2 regions of the Burkholderia singularis genome follow, and region 2 is predicted to be linked to the other one. Evidence: riboswitches for the same ligand, from Rfam matches in the RefSeq annotation. Region 2 holds a riboswitch; the other holds the start of a gene.
What was found. Region 2 has a riboswitch for cobalamin ahead of AQ611_RS13980 (TonB-dependent receptor plug domain-containing protein). Riboswitches for the same ligand answer to the same signal wherever they lie in the genome.

Region 1: it holds a riboswitch for cobalamin, as region 2 does, so the genes downstream of both, AQ611_RS10620 (HoxN/HupN/NixA family nickel/cobalt transporter) here and AQ611_RS13980 (TonB-dependent receptor plug domain-containing protein) in region 2, are expected to answer to the same signal.

The regions. Positions count from the first base shown of each region.
Region 1 covers NZ_CP013448.1:2,391,035-2,398,314, forward strand. The annotation lists gene cobN (cobaltochelatase subunit CobN) at 1-385, opposite strand, end outside; gene cobW (cobalamin biosynthesis protein CobW) at 410-1,483, opposite strand; gene AQ611_RS10620 (HoxN/HupN/NixA family nickel/cobalt transporter) at 1,554-2,615, opposite strand; cobalamin riboswitch at 2,694-2,950, opposite strand; gene AQ611_RS10625 (hypothetical protein) at 3,089-3,772, opposite strand; gene AQ611_RS10635 (cobalamin biosynthesis protein) at 4,237-4,776, shown strand; gene cobO (cob(I)yrinic acid a,c-diamide adenosyltransferase) at 4,889-5,491, shown strand; gene AQ611_RS10645 (cobyrinic acid a,c-diamide synthase CobB) at 5,496-6,989, shown strand; partial or broken gene AQ611_RS10650 (helix-turn-helix domain-containing protein) at 7,120-7,280, shown strand, end outside.
Region 2 covers NZ_CP013448.1:3,162,814-3,170,093, forward strand. The annotation lists gene AQ611_RS13970 (ABC transporter ATP-binding protein) at 1-452, opposite strand, end outside; gene AQ611_RS13975 (FecCD family ABC transporter permease) at 449-1,450, opposite strand; gene AQ611_RS13980 (TonB-dependent receptor plug domain-containing protein) at 1,520-3,394, opposite strand; cobalamin riboswitch at 3,464-3,730, opposite strand; gene AQ611_RS13985 (coiled-coil domain-containing protein) at 3,938-4,303, shown strand; gene AQ611_RS13990 (cell division protein ZapA) at 4,300-4,614, shown strand; RNA gene ssrS (6S RNA) at 4,710-4,891, shown strand; gene AQ611_RS14000 (EVE domain-containing protein) at 4,967-5,428, shown strand; gene AQ611_RS14005 (SIMPL domain-containing protein) at 5,624-6,358, shown strand; gene lgt (prolipoprotein diacylglyceryl transferase) at 6,817-7,280, opposite strand, start outside.

The DNA of each region.
Region 1 (7,280 bases), 770 kb from region 2:
TCTTCGCGATCAGATTCGTGTCTTCCTGCAGATCGCCCGAGAACATCGCCAGCTTCATTCCGGTGCGGGCCGCGAGCGCGACCGCCTGCTCGATTCCGTATGGCCAGTACGACTCGCCGCCGAGATGATCGATCACGACGGCGCGCGCATGCCGCAGCACGTCGTCGATATAGAAATCGACCGATGCGGGCTGGCGCAGAAACGTCACGTTCGCGAGCCGCACGCTCGGAAAACCTTCGGGAAGGGTCGGCACGACGCTCGCGAGCAGCGACAGCGTCGTGTCGGCCGAGCTGAGAATCACGATGTCGGCCGCACGCTGGTCGATCCGCACGACTCCCGCCGTGTCGTCGACGAAGCCGCCGGGTGTCGTGCGTAGTAAATGCATGGCGCTGGTTCGTGCGCGCTACGCTCAAGCGGCGCGCGCGCGGGCCGCGAGCGCCGCGTCGAACGCGCGCTGCAGCGCCGCCGCGTCGAGATCCTCGCCGATCAGCACGAACCGGCTCGAGCGCGCCTCGTCGTCGCGCCAGCGCCGGTCGAAATAGCTGTCGAAGCGCTGCCCCACCCCCTGCACGACCAGCCGCATCGGCGTATCGGGCAGCGCGGCGAAGCCCTTCACGCGATAGATCGTGTGCGCTTCGACAAGCGCGGCGAGCGCGGCGAGCGCCGCGTCGCGCGAGCCGATCTGCGCATGCACGACGACCGAATCGAATTCGTCGTGGTGATGATCGGCGTCGTCGGCCGAGCCGTGGTGGTCGTGCCGCAGATGGATCGTCTCCTCGGACGCCGCGTTCAGGCCAAGCAGCGTCGCGAGATCGAGCTCGCCGCGCTGCGCGCGAACGATCTTCACGTGCGGCGGGATCTCGTCGCGGATCGCCGCGTCGACGCGCGCGAGTTGCGAGTCGTCAAGCAGATCGGTCTTGTTGAGGATCACGAGGTCCGCGGCCGAAAGCTGATCAGCGAACAGTTCGTGCAGCGGCGATTCGTGGTCGAGGTTCGGGTCCGCGCGGCGCTGCGCGTCCACTGCGGCCGGATTTTCCGCGAACTGGCCGCGCGCCGCCGCCGGGCCGTCGACGACCGTCAACACCGCGTCGACCGTAAAGCTGTTCTTGATCGACGGCCAGTTGAACGCCTGCACGAGCGGCTTGGGCAACGCGAGCCCGGACGTCTCGATCAGCACGTGGTCAATATCGGCGCGCCGCTCGACGAGCGCCTCCATCACGGGATAGAACTCCTCCTGCACCGTGCAGCACAGGCAGCCGTTCGCCAGTTCGTAGAGTTGACCGTCGGCTTCGCCGCCCGCTTCGTCGCAGCCGATTGCGCAGCCTTTGAGGATCTCGCCGTCGATGCCGAGTTCGCCGAACTCGTTGACGATCACGACAATCCGGCGGCCGCCCGCGTGTTGCAGGATATGCCGCAGCAAGGTCGTCTTGCCGCTGCCGAGGAAGCCCGTGACGATCGTCACGGGAATTTTGCGCATGTGCATGGTCGTTTCCGTCGAGGTATTCGAATGTCGTCCGGCGTGCCGCCGCGCCCGCAGGCCGGCTGCGCGCCATTCAGGCCGAAAGTGTCACGTCGATTTCGTCGTAGCGCTTGAGCCGGTAGACGAGCGCCGATACGGCCCAACTCACGACGAAGATTCCGATCACGAAATAGCCGAGGACGCCGAAATGCTCGGCCGCCATTGCCGCGAAATCCCACACGCCGCCCTTCAGCTCGAACTTGTCGGCAATCAGCGCGAACGCCTCGATCCCGCCGATCACCACCGCGACCACCACCGATACGAACGTGATCGTCATGTTGTAGTAGATCTTGCGGATCGGCCGCACGAACGCCCAGCGGTACGCGCCCATCATCATGATGCCGTCCGTCGTGTCGACGAGCGTCATCCCGGCGGTGAACAGGATCGGCAGCGCCATCACCGACCAGAACGACAGGCCGCCTTGCGCGTGCGTCGCCGAGATGCCGAACAGCGCGATCTCGGTCGCGGTGTCGAAACCGAGCCCGAACAGAAAACCGATCGGATACAGATGCCAGCTTTTCGACACGATCGCGAACAGCGGCCGGAATACGCGCGCGAGAAAACCGCGGCGGTTCAGCAGCAGGTCGAGATCCTGCTCGACGAGCGTCTCGCCGCGCCGGACTGCGCGAAACGTCCGGCACACGGAGATCAGGATCAGCAGGTTCGCGAACGCGAGCACCAGCAGGAAGAATGCCGACACGCTCGTGCCGATCGCGCCGCCCCACGTCTTCATCTCGTCGAAGTGGGCGGCAAGCGACGCGGCCGTCGCCGCAACCGCGACGGTCATCAGAATCACGATCGTCGAATGGCCGAGCGAGAAGAACAAACCCGCGCCGAGCGGATTTTTCCGCTCGTGCATCAGCTTGCGCGTGACGTTGTCGATCGCGGCGATGTGATCGGCGTCCACCGCGTGGCGCAGCCCGAACGTATAGGCAAGCAGCGCGGTGCCGAGCAGCGCGGGCTGCCCGCGAAACGCGGCGAGTGCCCAGAGCCATGCGCCGATGTTGAAGGCGATCAGCAGTGCGTAAATGCCGACGATCTTGCTGCGCAGCTCGGCGGGACTGTCGTTGAACAGGCGGAGAAACGACTTGAGCATGATGCTCCTTTGGAGAACGGTCCGGCGCGCCGCCTCCCCGCAGCGCGGATTCCCGGGCACGCGCGCCGCCGCACGGCGCACGCCCCCTGCATCTCGGCCGGTATCCGGGCTGACGAACACGCTGCTTCACCTTCCCGGACGCGACGCATCCAGTGGCCGATCGCACATGCGCTCGCGCATGTGGAGAAGTCAGCGCCGCACCGCTCGCGCGATGCCATCGCTTACCGTTGCGGGGGCAGCACAGGTGGGCGGGCCGTGGCGGCCATGCTTCCTGTTTCCCGTTTAACTGCGCGCAAAAGAACTTGCGCGCGAGCACCAAGACGCGGCGAGTGTAAGGCGCGCGTCGGGAACGCGTCAAGGCGGACAAAAGGCGGATGGCTTTCGGGCGGCCGGCGGCCGGTCGCATCGGGGCCGCCGCCAATGCCGGTGTAATGCTCGAGCCCGCGTTTCGCGCTCGAAAAAAAGCCCGCTCGCTACGGCTGGATATTGATCGTGCCGAATACGTTCTGAGCCGAGTACGTTATGCGCTGATAGATCGGGTCGCGGTAGGAATAATCCATCACGGAGCTGATCGCGCCGACATGGGTGGCCGCGCACGTGAAATTCACGCTGGCGCTCGCGCCATAGGGCGACGCGCCGACCGCGACCGTGGTCGGCCCCGACCACTGGACATTGCAGCCCACCGAACTTTGCCCGACGTTGTAGCCGCGGCAATTGAACGTCGAAGTGCCGTTGCTGCGCGCGGGCAGGCCGGCCCACGGCGCGATGTACAAATCGGCCGAGCACGAGACGGCAAGCGGATTGCCTGCCGCAATCGAAAAGCTTCCGCTCGGCGGGTGCAGCGTCGCGGAAACGGGCGTCGTTGGGATCGGCCCCGCCACGGCATTTTTCGCATATTCGTTCTGCCGCGCCGCGGCTCGCGGATTGCCCGATTCGGGATACTGGCACACCACCGCGGCCGTCACGTCGGCCCCGGTGGAAAGCTTGCCTTGGTCGGTCACGTCGCGCCCGCCGTTGGATTCGCAAAACAGCGTGCGCCATGCCTTCTCGCCAGGCGTCGGCGGCGCGGCGGATGCGGATTCGCCGGCTTGCGCGGCCGGGCCGTGAACCGCGGCGAGCATGAGAAAAGCCAAACGCGAGATGTTCTTCATCTTCATGTCGATGCCCTCGTCAATATTTATTTATCGCATGCGGTCAAAAGCAGCGCATCGCCAAGCGTCATGCCGGCGCGATCGTCTGCTTCGAGCAAACCGGGATCGCCGTCAACGCGGAACCGTTGAAATCGGTGCGCTGTCGCCAACCTACATGGCGCCAAAACCGAAATCCAATGAAAATTTTTTGACAGGTGCCGTAAGCCCTTCGAACCAAATGGCGCGTTGAATCGCACGTTGAATGGCGCGTTGAAAAAGGCCGGTGAAACACGCGGCGCAAGCGCGATGCGCCACGTCCCGTTCGATTCGAACCGGCAGGCGGCTCGCCGCTGGCGCGAACCCCGCTGTGCTATCGTATGCGCGCATCTGACCTCCGCCCGCCAACGCACCGCGCCCGCCTTACTCAGCATGATTCGATTCGCCCTGCACCACTGCCACGCTCGCGCCGACCGGTGCCGCGCGTGCGCGTGCTGATGCGCGTCGCGCTTGGCATCGGCTGTCGCGCGGGACGCACGGCCGACACGATCGACACCGCGATTCGCGCGGCGCTCTCGCGCCTGCCCGATGCACCGGCTGTCGACATCGTGCTCGTCGCGACGCTCGATGCGAAGGCGGGCGAGCCCGGTCTCGTCGAATGCTGCGCACGGCATGGCTGGCCGCTCGCCGCGTTCTCGCGCGACGCAATCGCCGAGCAACTCGCGCGTGGCCTGAGCCGTTCGCCCGATGCCGCTTGCGGACCGTCGGCCGAGCCGCATGCCGGCGCGCTCGCCATCGACGCGGCGGGCGCGGCCGGCTCGGCCGCCTGGAATACGGCTGCGCTGCGCGATGCGCATGGCGCGCCGTTCGGCGAATTCGGCAAACCGTCCGTCGCCGCGCGCGCGCGCTTCGGCGTGGACGGCGTGTGCGAGCCTTGCGCGCTGCTTGCCGCACCCGGCGGTGCGCTCATTGTGCGCAAGCTCGCGCTCGATGGCGTGACGGTCGCGATCGCCCGCGTCGCCGGCGCGCCATGAGATGCGCTGAACGCGGGCTTCGCCGCGCGCCGCTGCCGGCTTCAGCGCGCTTCCGGCAACGCCCTGCCGCACCAAACTGCTCCCTCCCAACCGAATCACAGGACGCCAATCGATGAAAACCGATTCCGAATCGCATCAACGCATGGCCGAGCGCCGCCGCGCGGGCCACGAAAAGAAGCAGGCGGCCGCCACCGTCGAGAAGGGCTTGCTGATGGTCCATACCGGCAACGGCAAGGGCAAGAGCACCGCCGCGTTCGGCATGGCCGTGCGCATGCTCGGCCACGGCATGCGCATCGGCGTCGTGCAGTTCATCAAGGGTGCGCTGCATACGTCCGAGCGGGATTTTCTCGGCGCGCACGCGCAATGCGATTTCGTCACGATGGGCGACGGCTATACGTGGAATACGCAAAACCGCGACGCCGACATCGCGACCGCCCGCCGCGGCTGGGACGAGGCGCGCCGGATGATCGAAAGCGGCGATTACCGGATGGTGATCCTCGACGAGCTCAACACCGTGCTCAAGTATGAATACCTGCCGCTCGACGAAGTGCTCGCGACGCTCGCGGCCCGCTCGCCGATGCTGCACGTCGTCGTGACAGGCCGGCACGCGCCCGACGCGCTGATCGACGCGGCCGACCTCGTCACCGAAATGCGGCTCGTCAAGCACCCGTACCGCGAGCAAGGGGTGAAGGCGCAGCGCGGCGTGGAGTTCTGAGCCGATGCCCGCCTGCCCCGCGCTGTTCATCTCAGCGAGCGCGTCCGGCCAGGGCAAGACCTCGGTGACGGCGGCGCTCGCGCGCCATCACTGGCGGCTCGGGCGGCGCGTGCGCGTATTCAAGACCGGGCCGGATTTTCTCGATCCGATGCTACTCGCGCGCGCGAGCGGCGCGCCCGTTTATTCGCTCGATCTCGGCATGGTTGGTGAGCGCGATTGCCGTGCGCTGCTCGCGCGCGCCGCGCGCGAGGCCGACGTGATTCTGATCGAAGGCGTGATGGGCCTTTACGACGGCACGCCGTCGAGCGCGGATCTCGCCCGGGCGTTTCACGTACCGGTCGCCGCGGTGATCTCCGCGCAGTCGATCGCGCAGACCTTCGGCGCGATTGCGTTCGGACTCGCGCAATTCCGGCCCGGCGTGCCGTTCCACGGCGTGCTCGCCAATCGCGTCGGCTCCGAGCGCCACGCGGCGCTGCTGCGCGACGCGCTGCCGCAATCGATTCGCTGGCTCGGCCATCTGCCGCGCGATCCGCTGATCGCGCTGCCCGAGCGGCACCTCGGCCTGCATCAGCCCGACGATATCGCCGATCTCGAAGCGCGCATCGAACGCGCGGCCGATGCGCTCGCCGCGACGGCGCTCGCGGCGCTGCCGCCCGTCGTCGAGTTCGGCGCGGCAAGCCACGACGTTCGCGGCGATGCCGCTTCCGGCATAGCGGGCGTGTTGCATGCCGGCAATTGCGGCATGTTCGCGCCCGCGCCCGCCGGCGATATCGGCGGTGCGCATTCGGCCGCGACAACGGCGCTTTCGCCCGCCGGCCACGCGGCCGGTTCGGCAACCGGCGCCGCCGCGACGATCGGCGGCCTGCCCGCCGCGGCGGCCCATACCGGCGGCCGTCTCGCCGGCAAGCGGATCGCGATCGCGCGCGACGCGGCGTTTTCGTTCATCTATCCGGCCAATCTCGACGCGCTGCAAACGCTCGGCGCGCAGCTTGCGTTCTTTTCGCCGCTCGCCGACGAGCCGCTGCCCGACGGCTGCGACGCGCTATATCTGCCGGGCGGCTATCCGGAGTTGCACGCGGCGCGGCTCGCGGCGAACGCAACGACGGCGCGCGCAATCGCCGCGCATGTCGCGGCGGGCAAGCCGGTCGTCGCCGAATGCGGCGGAATGCTGTATCTGGGCGAAACGCTCACCGACGCCGACGGGGCGGCCACGCCGATGCTCGGCCTGATCCCCGGCGCAGCATCGATGCAGCGCCGCTTCGCCGGCCTGGGCATGCAGACGCTTGCCACCCGCTTCGGCGCGCTGACGGGGCACACGTTCCATTACTCGCGTTTCGTCACGCCGCTCGCGCCCACCGTCAACGCGACGCGGCCCGACGACGGCGCGCCGGGCGAACCTGTCTATCGGCACGGCCCGATCGTCGCGACGTATCTGCATGCTTATTGGCCGTCGAATCCGCAGGCAGCCGCGGCGCTGTTCAGCGGCGATCCGCTGTGACGGCGCCTGCCCGCTGTTGCAACGCTTGCCGGGGCGCGCGTGGTCCAGCGCCTCGTTCATCGCCCTCGAATTCGAACTGCGAGAGCCGAAATCGACCCCTTTGGGGCGAAGGTCTATTACGTGATGCTCGCGCAAGGTCCGCTCGAAAGACTTCGCCACAGCCGTCGGCATCACTGAGCAGAATCTGTCGCTGCTCAAGCAAGGCAAGGTCAAGGGCATCCGCTTCGCGACGCTCGAGGCGATCTGCCGTTATCTCAATTGTCAGCCCGGCGATTTGCTTGAAGCCAGGAC
Region 2 (7,280 bases):
GACAGCACGTCGCGCGCCGCGAACGCGGCAAGTCCGAGCCGCTCGAGCGCCGCCCATGCCGCCTCGCGATCGTCCGCGCGCTCCCATCCCCATCCAGTCAGATACGGGAAGCGGCCAAGCAGCACGGTATCGAACACGCTGGCGCTGAAGGCGTCGTGCAGCGTCTGCGCCATCCACGCGCGCCGCTGCGCGAGCGCCTGCGGCCGCCATTGCGCAAGCGGCACACCGTCGGCATCGACAATGCCCGACGCGGGCGCCGCGAGCCCCGCGAGCGTCGTCATCAGCGTGGTCTTGCCCGCGCCGTTCGGCCCGGCGATACACCAAAGCTCGCCCGGACGGAACGTATGCGTGAAATCGTCGAGCAGCGTGCGCGCCCCCGCTTTCAGCACGAGGCGTTGCACGCCATAGCGCGCAGCATGCGCCCGCCGTGCGTCGATCCGAGCGCTCGTCATCGCCCCGCCCTGCGCAACAGCATCCACAGGAACAGCGGCACGCCGATCAGCGCGGTCATCACGCCGACCGGCAACTGCGCGGGCGCAATCGCCGTGCGCGCGAGCAGATCGGCGGCCATCACGCCCGCGCCGCCCGCGAGCATCGCTGCGGGCAACAGCATCCGTTGATCGTTGCCGAACGCAAGCCGCAACGCATGCGGCACGACCAAGCCGACAAAGCCGATCGTGCCCGCCGTCGTGACGGCCGCGGCGGCCGCGAGCGAAGCGATCAGATAAACCCGCAGCCGCAGCCGCGCGACCGGCACGCCGAGCGCGGCGGCGGCCGCGTCGCCGCGCAACAGCACGTTCAGTTGCGGCGCGGCCGGCAGCGCGGCAAGCGCGGCCACCGCGAGCGCGGCGAGCGCGAACCCCGGCGACGCCGCGCCGCCCAGATCGCCCGACAGCCAGAACAGGATGCCGCGCAGCCGCTCCTGCGGCGCGATCGACAGCAACAGCGTGATGAGCGCGAACCATCCGGCGGAAATCACGACGCCCGTGAGCAGCAGGCGCGGCGATGCATCGCGCGGCTCGCCGCGCCACAGCTCCCGGCGCGCGAGCCCGAGCACGAACACGATCGACACCAGCGCGCCCGCGAACGACGCCGCATCGACGAGCCACCACGCGCCGCCCGCGATCATCGCGACGAGCGCGAACGCCGCCGCGCCGCCCGACACGCCGAGCACATACGGCTCGGCGAGCGGATTGCGCAACAGCACTTGCAGCAGCGCGCCCGCGAGCGCAAGCAGCGCGCCGCAGCCGAAGCCCGCAAGTGCGCGCGGCAGCCTCAGCGTGCGGACGATGTCGGCCGCGAGCGGTGCCTCGCCCGTGCGATGCGCGAGGGCCGCGAGCGCATCGGCGGGCGTCATCGGCACGCTGCCGAGCGTCAGCGACGCGACGAACACCGCGCCGGCGGCGGCCGCGAGCGCCGCCCAGATCGCCGCCGCGCGTCCCGCGCGCATGCCGGCGCCGCGCACGCCGCCCTTTCCGGCAAACGCTGCCATCAAGCCGCCTCCCGCGTGCCGCCCACGTCAGCGCTGCTGCCAGCCGAGCGTGACATAGGCGCCGCGGCGCGGCGTGTTGTACGCATACGCAAGCTCATAATCCTTATCGAGCAGATTGTCGATGCGCGCGCTCACGTACCACGATTTCGTGATGTCGTAGCGCGCGGACAAATTCACGATTCCATAGCCGCCGAGCCGGCTGCCGTAATCGGTGCGCGGCCCGCTGACCAGCCACTCGCCGCCGACCCGCCAGCCGCCCATCGTGCGATGCGCGGCGAACGACGCGAAGCGCCGCGCGCGCCGGTTCAGATCCTGATGCGCGATTTCGTCGACCGGATTCTGCACCGTCGCCGCAATCCGCAAGTCGGTCTTGCCGATCCGCCCCTGCCACGAGCCTTCGACGCCCTGCACCTTGGCGCGGCCGACGTTCTGCGCGACATAGAAAAACCCGCTCGCGCCCGGCCGGTAGTCGATCAAGTTCGTATAGCGGGTCTGAAACGCGGTGACGCGCACCACGCCGATCGCCTCCGATGCGTACTGCACGGCCGCGTCGACCGAGTGGCTGCGCTCGGGCTGAATCGACAGGTTACCCGAGTTGGGAAAGTACAGATCGTTGAAGCTGGGCGCGCGAAACGCGTCCGAGTAGCTCGCCGTCACCTTCCAGTGCTCGGTGACGTCCAATCCATAACCGAAATAGTAGCTGTTCGCGCCGCCGAAATCGGAATACTGGTCGCGCCGCAGATTCGCCTGGAACTGGCTCGCGCCCAGGCGGCCGGTATAGCCGAGCCAGCCGGAATTCACGTGGCGCGTGGGCGCCGCGTAGCTGTTCGAATCGAACGACTGATCGAGCCGTTCGTAGCCGGCCTGCAACGTGTGGCCGCGCGCGAGCGTGAAATCGTTCTGCCAGGTGTACTGACGGTTGTCGGTGTTGAAGTGATCGGTGTACGCGCCGTTCAACGCCGACTGGTTGCGATCCTTGCCGCTCGACACGTTGACGTGCGTCGTCCACCAGCCGGTGATTTTGCCGTTCGCGAATGCCGAGATCTGCTGAACCCGGCTGTACAGGTCGTTCAGATCGGTGGGCTTGCCGTATGCGTTGTCGTAGCTGTTGCGGCCGGCGGTGTCGAAGTACGTGACGCCCGCATCCCAGCCGCCGCCGAACCGATGCTTGAGCGACGCCGACACGCTCTCGCTCAAGTTGCCGTTCGCGTTCGGATTCGCCTGCGGCTTGCTCGCGGGATCGATCGCCGAGAAACCATCGGTCTTCGCGCGCGCAAGCGACACGCTGAACGTCGTGCTGCCGTCCTGATCGAGCCGCCCCGACACGCCCGCGTTCTGCGTCTGCGTGTGATAGCTGCCGTAGCCCGCGGAGAAATCGAAGCGCGGCGGATGATCGCCGCCGCGCTTCGTGAACACCTGCACGACGCCGCCGATCGCGCCCGACCCATACAGCGACGATACGTTGCCGTTCACGACCTCGACACGCTCGATCTGATCGAGCGGAATCCGGCCGATCTGCGCCTGGCCGAGGCTCGCCGAATCGACTCGCACGCCGTCGATCAGCACGAGCGACTGCGTCGGCTGCGCACCGCGCAGAAAGAGGCTCGCGCTCGCCCCCGGGCCGCCGTTGCGCACGATCTGCGCGCCCGGCGCGAGCGCGAGCAGGCCGGGCAGATCGGTCGCGCCGCTGTCGGCGATGTCCTGCGCATCGAAGCGGGTGGTTTGAGGAATGGTATCGGCAAGCTTCTGCGGACCGCGCTGCGCGGTGACGACGATCGGCTCGAGTTGCGTGCCGGCGTCGCCGGCGGCAGGCGCCGACGGCGCCGCGCCGGTTTGCGCGAACGACGCGCAAGGCAATCCGGACAAGGCGACGAGCGCCGCGCGGACGAATGAGGTTGACATCGAGACAAAAATCCAGTGGCGCTACGGCGCCTGCTTCCCCGCGGGCGCCGCGTCACGAAGACGGCCGCAAGCCGCCTCCCCGCCTCGGCCGGTATCCGGGCTGCGAAATCGCCGCCTCGCCTTCCCGCGCGATGCGCAGTGGCTTGCTGCGCACCGGCGGCCGGTCGGTCACGACCAGCCGCCGGTGCGCGAAGAGGACGGCTTGCATCGAATGCGATGCGCTTCGCTTACCGTTGCGGGGGCAGCGCAGGTTGGCTCGATCCTGGCGGACTTCGCGCCCTGCTTCCCGTTTAACCGCGCGTGAAACGCGCGAGCACCGAGGCGGCGCCAGTTTAGGAGCGCGGCCGGCCGTGCGTCAAGAAACACGGCGGCGCGCGACGCGCGCGCATCGCACATGAGGCGGCACGCGAAAGCATGCGCCGGCGTCGATGCGCCTGCGATAGTTCGCGGCAAGAAGCGCAGGTGTTACGTCTGGAAACGTTACAGATATCGGAATAACGGGTATTCCGCGCTAAAATGCTGGGTCTTTAGAGGACGCAGCAGATGCTCAACGAACTCGAAACCCTATCTCAAAACATTGGCCGTTTGATCGCGCTCAATCAGCGCTATCAAACGGAACGGCTCGCGCTCGAGGAGCAAGTCGCACAATTGCGAACGGAAATGAACACACTGCGCACCGATCTCGCGCAGTTGCGCGACGAGCGCAATGCGCTCGCGGCGGAGCGCGATTCGCTGTCGGCGAAAATCGACGACGCGCAAGTCAAGCTCAACGCGATCCTCGAAAAATTGCCGCGCACGAAAAGCGTGCCGGATACGGAAAACCAGCTTGATCTGCTTGCTGCGCAGGCGAACGACGAAAGCCCGCGTGAAGGCGACGACGGCACGGCGAGCCACGGAGAACATGCATGAGCACGAAGCAGATCGAAGTCTCGATTCTCGGCCAGACGTATCGGCTCGCCTGCTCGCCGGAAACGGAAGCGGCGCTGCTCGAAGCGGTCGCGCGCGTCGATACCGAAATGTCCAACATCCGCGCGAACAGCTCGGTGCGCGGCACCGACCGCATCGCGGTGATGGCCGCGCTGTCGCTCGCATCGGAGCTGCTGCGGCTGCAACAAAGCGTGCGACACGGCGAAGCGTTCCCCGCGGAAGAAATCCGGCGTACAATGCGCCAAATGAATGAACAGCTCGGTGCAGTGCTCACACAGCACGAGTTGCAGTAAGTTAAAGCAGTCCATTCGTTTCACCCGGTTCGAGCCATGCTTGGTCTATCCCGCTCAAGCAGCCGAACCCAAAAGTGATTCGAACCGTTTAGTCAGCTTCCCTGCCTGGTTCGCCAAGGTCATATATTCCTTGAACCAATGCCATGTGCACGGTTGCGGAAATTTGTAGCACGGGCGCGCGCGTCACTCTGTCTGATGTACCCGAAGTGCTGCTAACTGCGACCAATTCTGAACCTCAGGTTCAGGATGCCGGCCTAGCGGCCAAGGCGGGGGCCTATTCCACGGCATCGGGTTCGTCCCGGTGCCGTTTCCTTATCCGCAGCCTTTTCATTGCGTCGATTCGATCCGATCCATGCGCTATTGGCTGATGAAATCCGAACCGGACGAGGCGAGCATCGACGATCTCGCCGCCGCACCCGGACAAACGTTGCCGTGGACCGGCGTGCGCAACTATCAGGCGCGCAACTTCATGCGCGACGCGATGCAGATCGGCGACGGCGTGCTGTTCTACCATTCGAGCTGCCCGGAGCCCGGCATCGCGGGGCTCGCCGAGGTGTGCTCGACGCCTTACCCCGATCCCACGCAGTTCGACCCGCAAAGTCCGTACCACGATCCGAAGGCGGCGCCCGATGCGCCGCGCTGGGTGCTCGTCGACGTGCGCTTCGTGAAGAAGACGCCGCTCATTGCGCTTGGCACATTGCGCGAACATGACGCGCTCGCCGGCATGCGCGTGCTCGCGAAGGGCAACCGGCTGTCGATCACGCCCGTCACGCCAGACGAATGGCGCTTCATCACGAAGCGGCTGATGAAGTAATGCGGCATCTGCCGTCAAACAATGTCAGATACACACGCGGCAGCCGGAACCTCGCGACGCTTTCATCTGCCTAACGGACGCGCAACGGATGCGACGCCCACTATGCTTGTATCCGTTGCTCGATCATTCAGCGCGGCTTACATCCGCGCCCCGCATGCCAACGATGCATGCGTGTTCTCGCTCAAGGAGTCAATAATGACGAAAAAATCCGCTCTGACTGCCGCCGTCGCCCTCGCAGCGGCATTGCCCATCGCCATCGCGCTTGCGCCGTCCGCCGCACGCGCGCAAAGCATCGGCGTAATGCCGCCGCCGTCGGGCGTGCTGTCGCTGTCCGCGCAAGCAAGCGCCGACGTTCCGCAGGACGTCATCGACATCACGCTGTTCTATGAACAGCAAGCGAAAGATCCCGGCAACCTGACCAGCGAACTCAACAAGCGCGCGGATTCGGCGCTCGCGCAGGCGCGCAGCGTCGCGGGCGTGACGGCGCATACGGGCCAGTTCTCGGTCTCACCGAGCTTCGATCGCGATGGCAAGATCTCGGCATGGCGCGGGCGTACCGAGGTCGTGCTCGAATCGCGCGATTTTTCCGCTGCGTCGAAGCTCGCGGGCCAACTAAGTTCGATCATGCAGATCGGCAACGTGTCGTTCTCGCTGTCGCCGGACGCGCAGCGCGCGACCGAGCAGAAACTCACGACCGAAGCGATCAAGGCATTCCGCGCACGCGCCGAGGAAGCGACGAAGGCGTTCGGCTATAGCAGCTATTCGATCCGTGACGTGAACGTCGGCAGCGGCCGCAACGTGCAGCCGTTCCAGCCGAGGATGATGGCGATGGCCGCCGCGCCCGCCGCAGCAGACGCCGCGCCGATCGCGGTCGAAGGCGGCAAGGCGACCGTGACCGTCAACGTGAACGGCTCGGTGCAGATGAAGTGACGAAGTCATCGCCGGCAGCGGCGTGTTGCAGCGCCGCCCGCCGCCGATAACGATAATCGCCAGACAGAACGCCGGCCGCGAGAGCCGGCGTTTTTGATGTGCGCCGCGCCGAGTTGCATGGCACTCGCTTTGCTTCGGCCCATGCATGCGGGATACGCAAACGGCCTCGAATGGGAGTGGCGCCCGTTTGTTGCATCACACGCATCGCCGTTGCGGCACGCACCGAATGGCGAAATGCGCCGCGCCGACCTGCCCGCGACGCCAAGCCCTGTGCCGCGCGCACCCACCGTGCAGGCCTCCCAATCGCGCCATGCGTCGCGCTGCGCGCGATGCCAATCTCCGGCACGCATCGTCCGCGCCGGCCACACGGGTCGCGGCATCCATCCAGCCGACCTGCCCACGACGCCGTTCTCATTCGATCGATGTCCGGCCTCCACGCAACGCGATGCGCGAACCGCTCAAGCCGCTTTCCCCCCGCCGCGCCGGTATGCCCAAACCATCATCAGCACGCCGGCGACGATCATCGGCAGCGACAGCCACTGCCCCATCGACAGCCCAAACGTCAACAGCCCAAGAAAGTCGTCCGGCTCGCGCGCGAACTCGACCGTGAAACGCGCGAGCCCGTAGCCGATCAGGAACAGCGCCGACACCGCGCCCATCGGCCGAGGCTTGCGCGAGAAAAACCACAGCACGATAAAAAGCGCAATGCCTTCGAGCGCGATTTCATAAAGCTGCGACGGATGGCGCGGCAGCATCTGGTGCGCGAGGAACACCTCGTTGAGATCCCACTTCGCGGCGATATCCTGATGCGCGGCAAGCCACGCGGCATCGTCGCGCGCCGCGCCCGGAAACAGCATCGCCCATGGCGCGTCGGGGCTGGTCACGCGCCCCCACAGCTCGCCGTTGATGAAGTTGCCGAGCC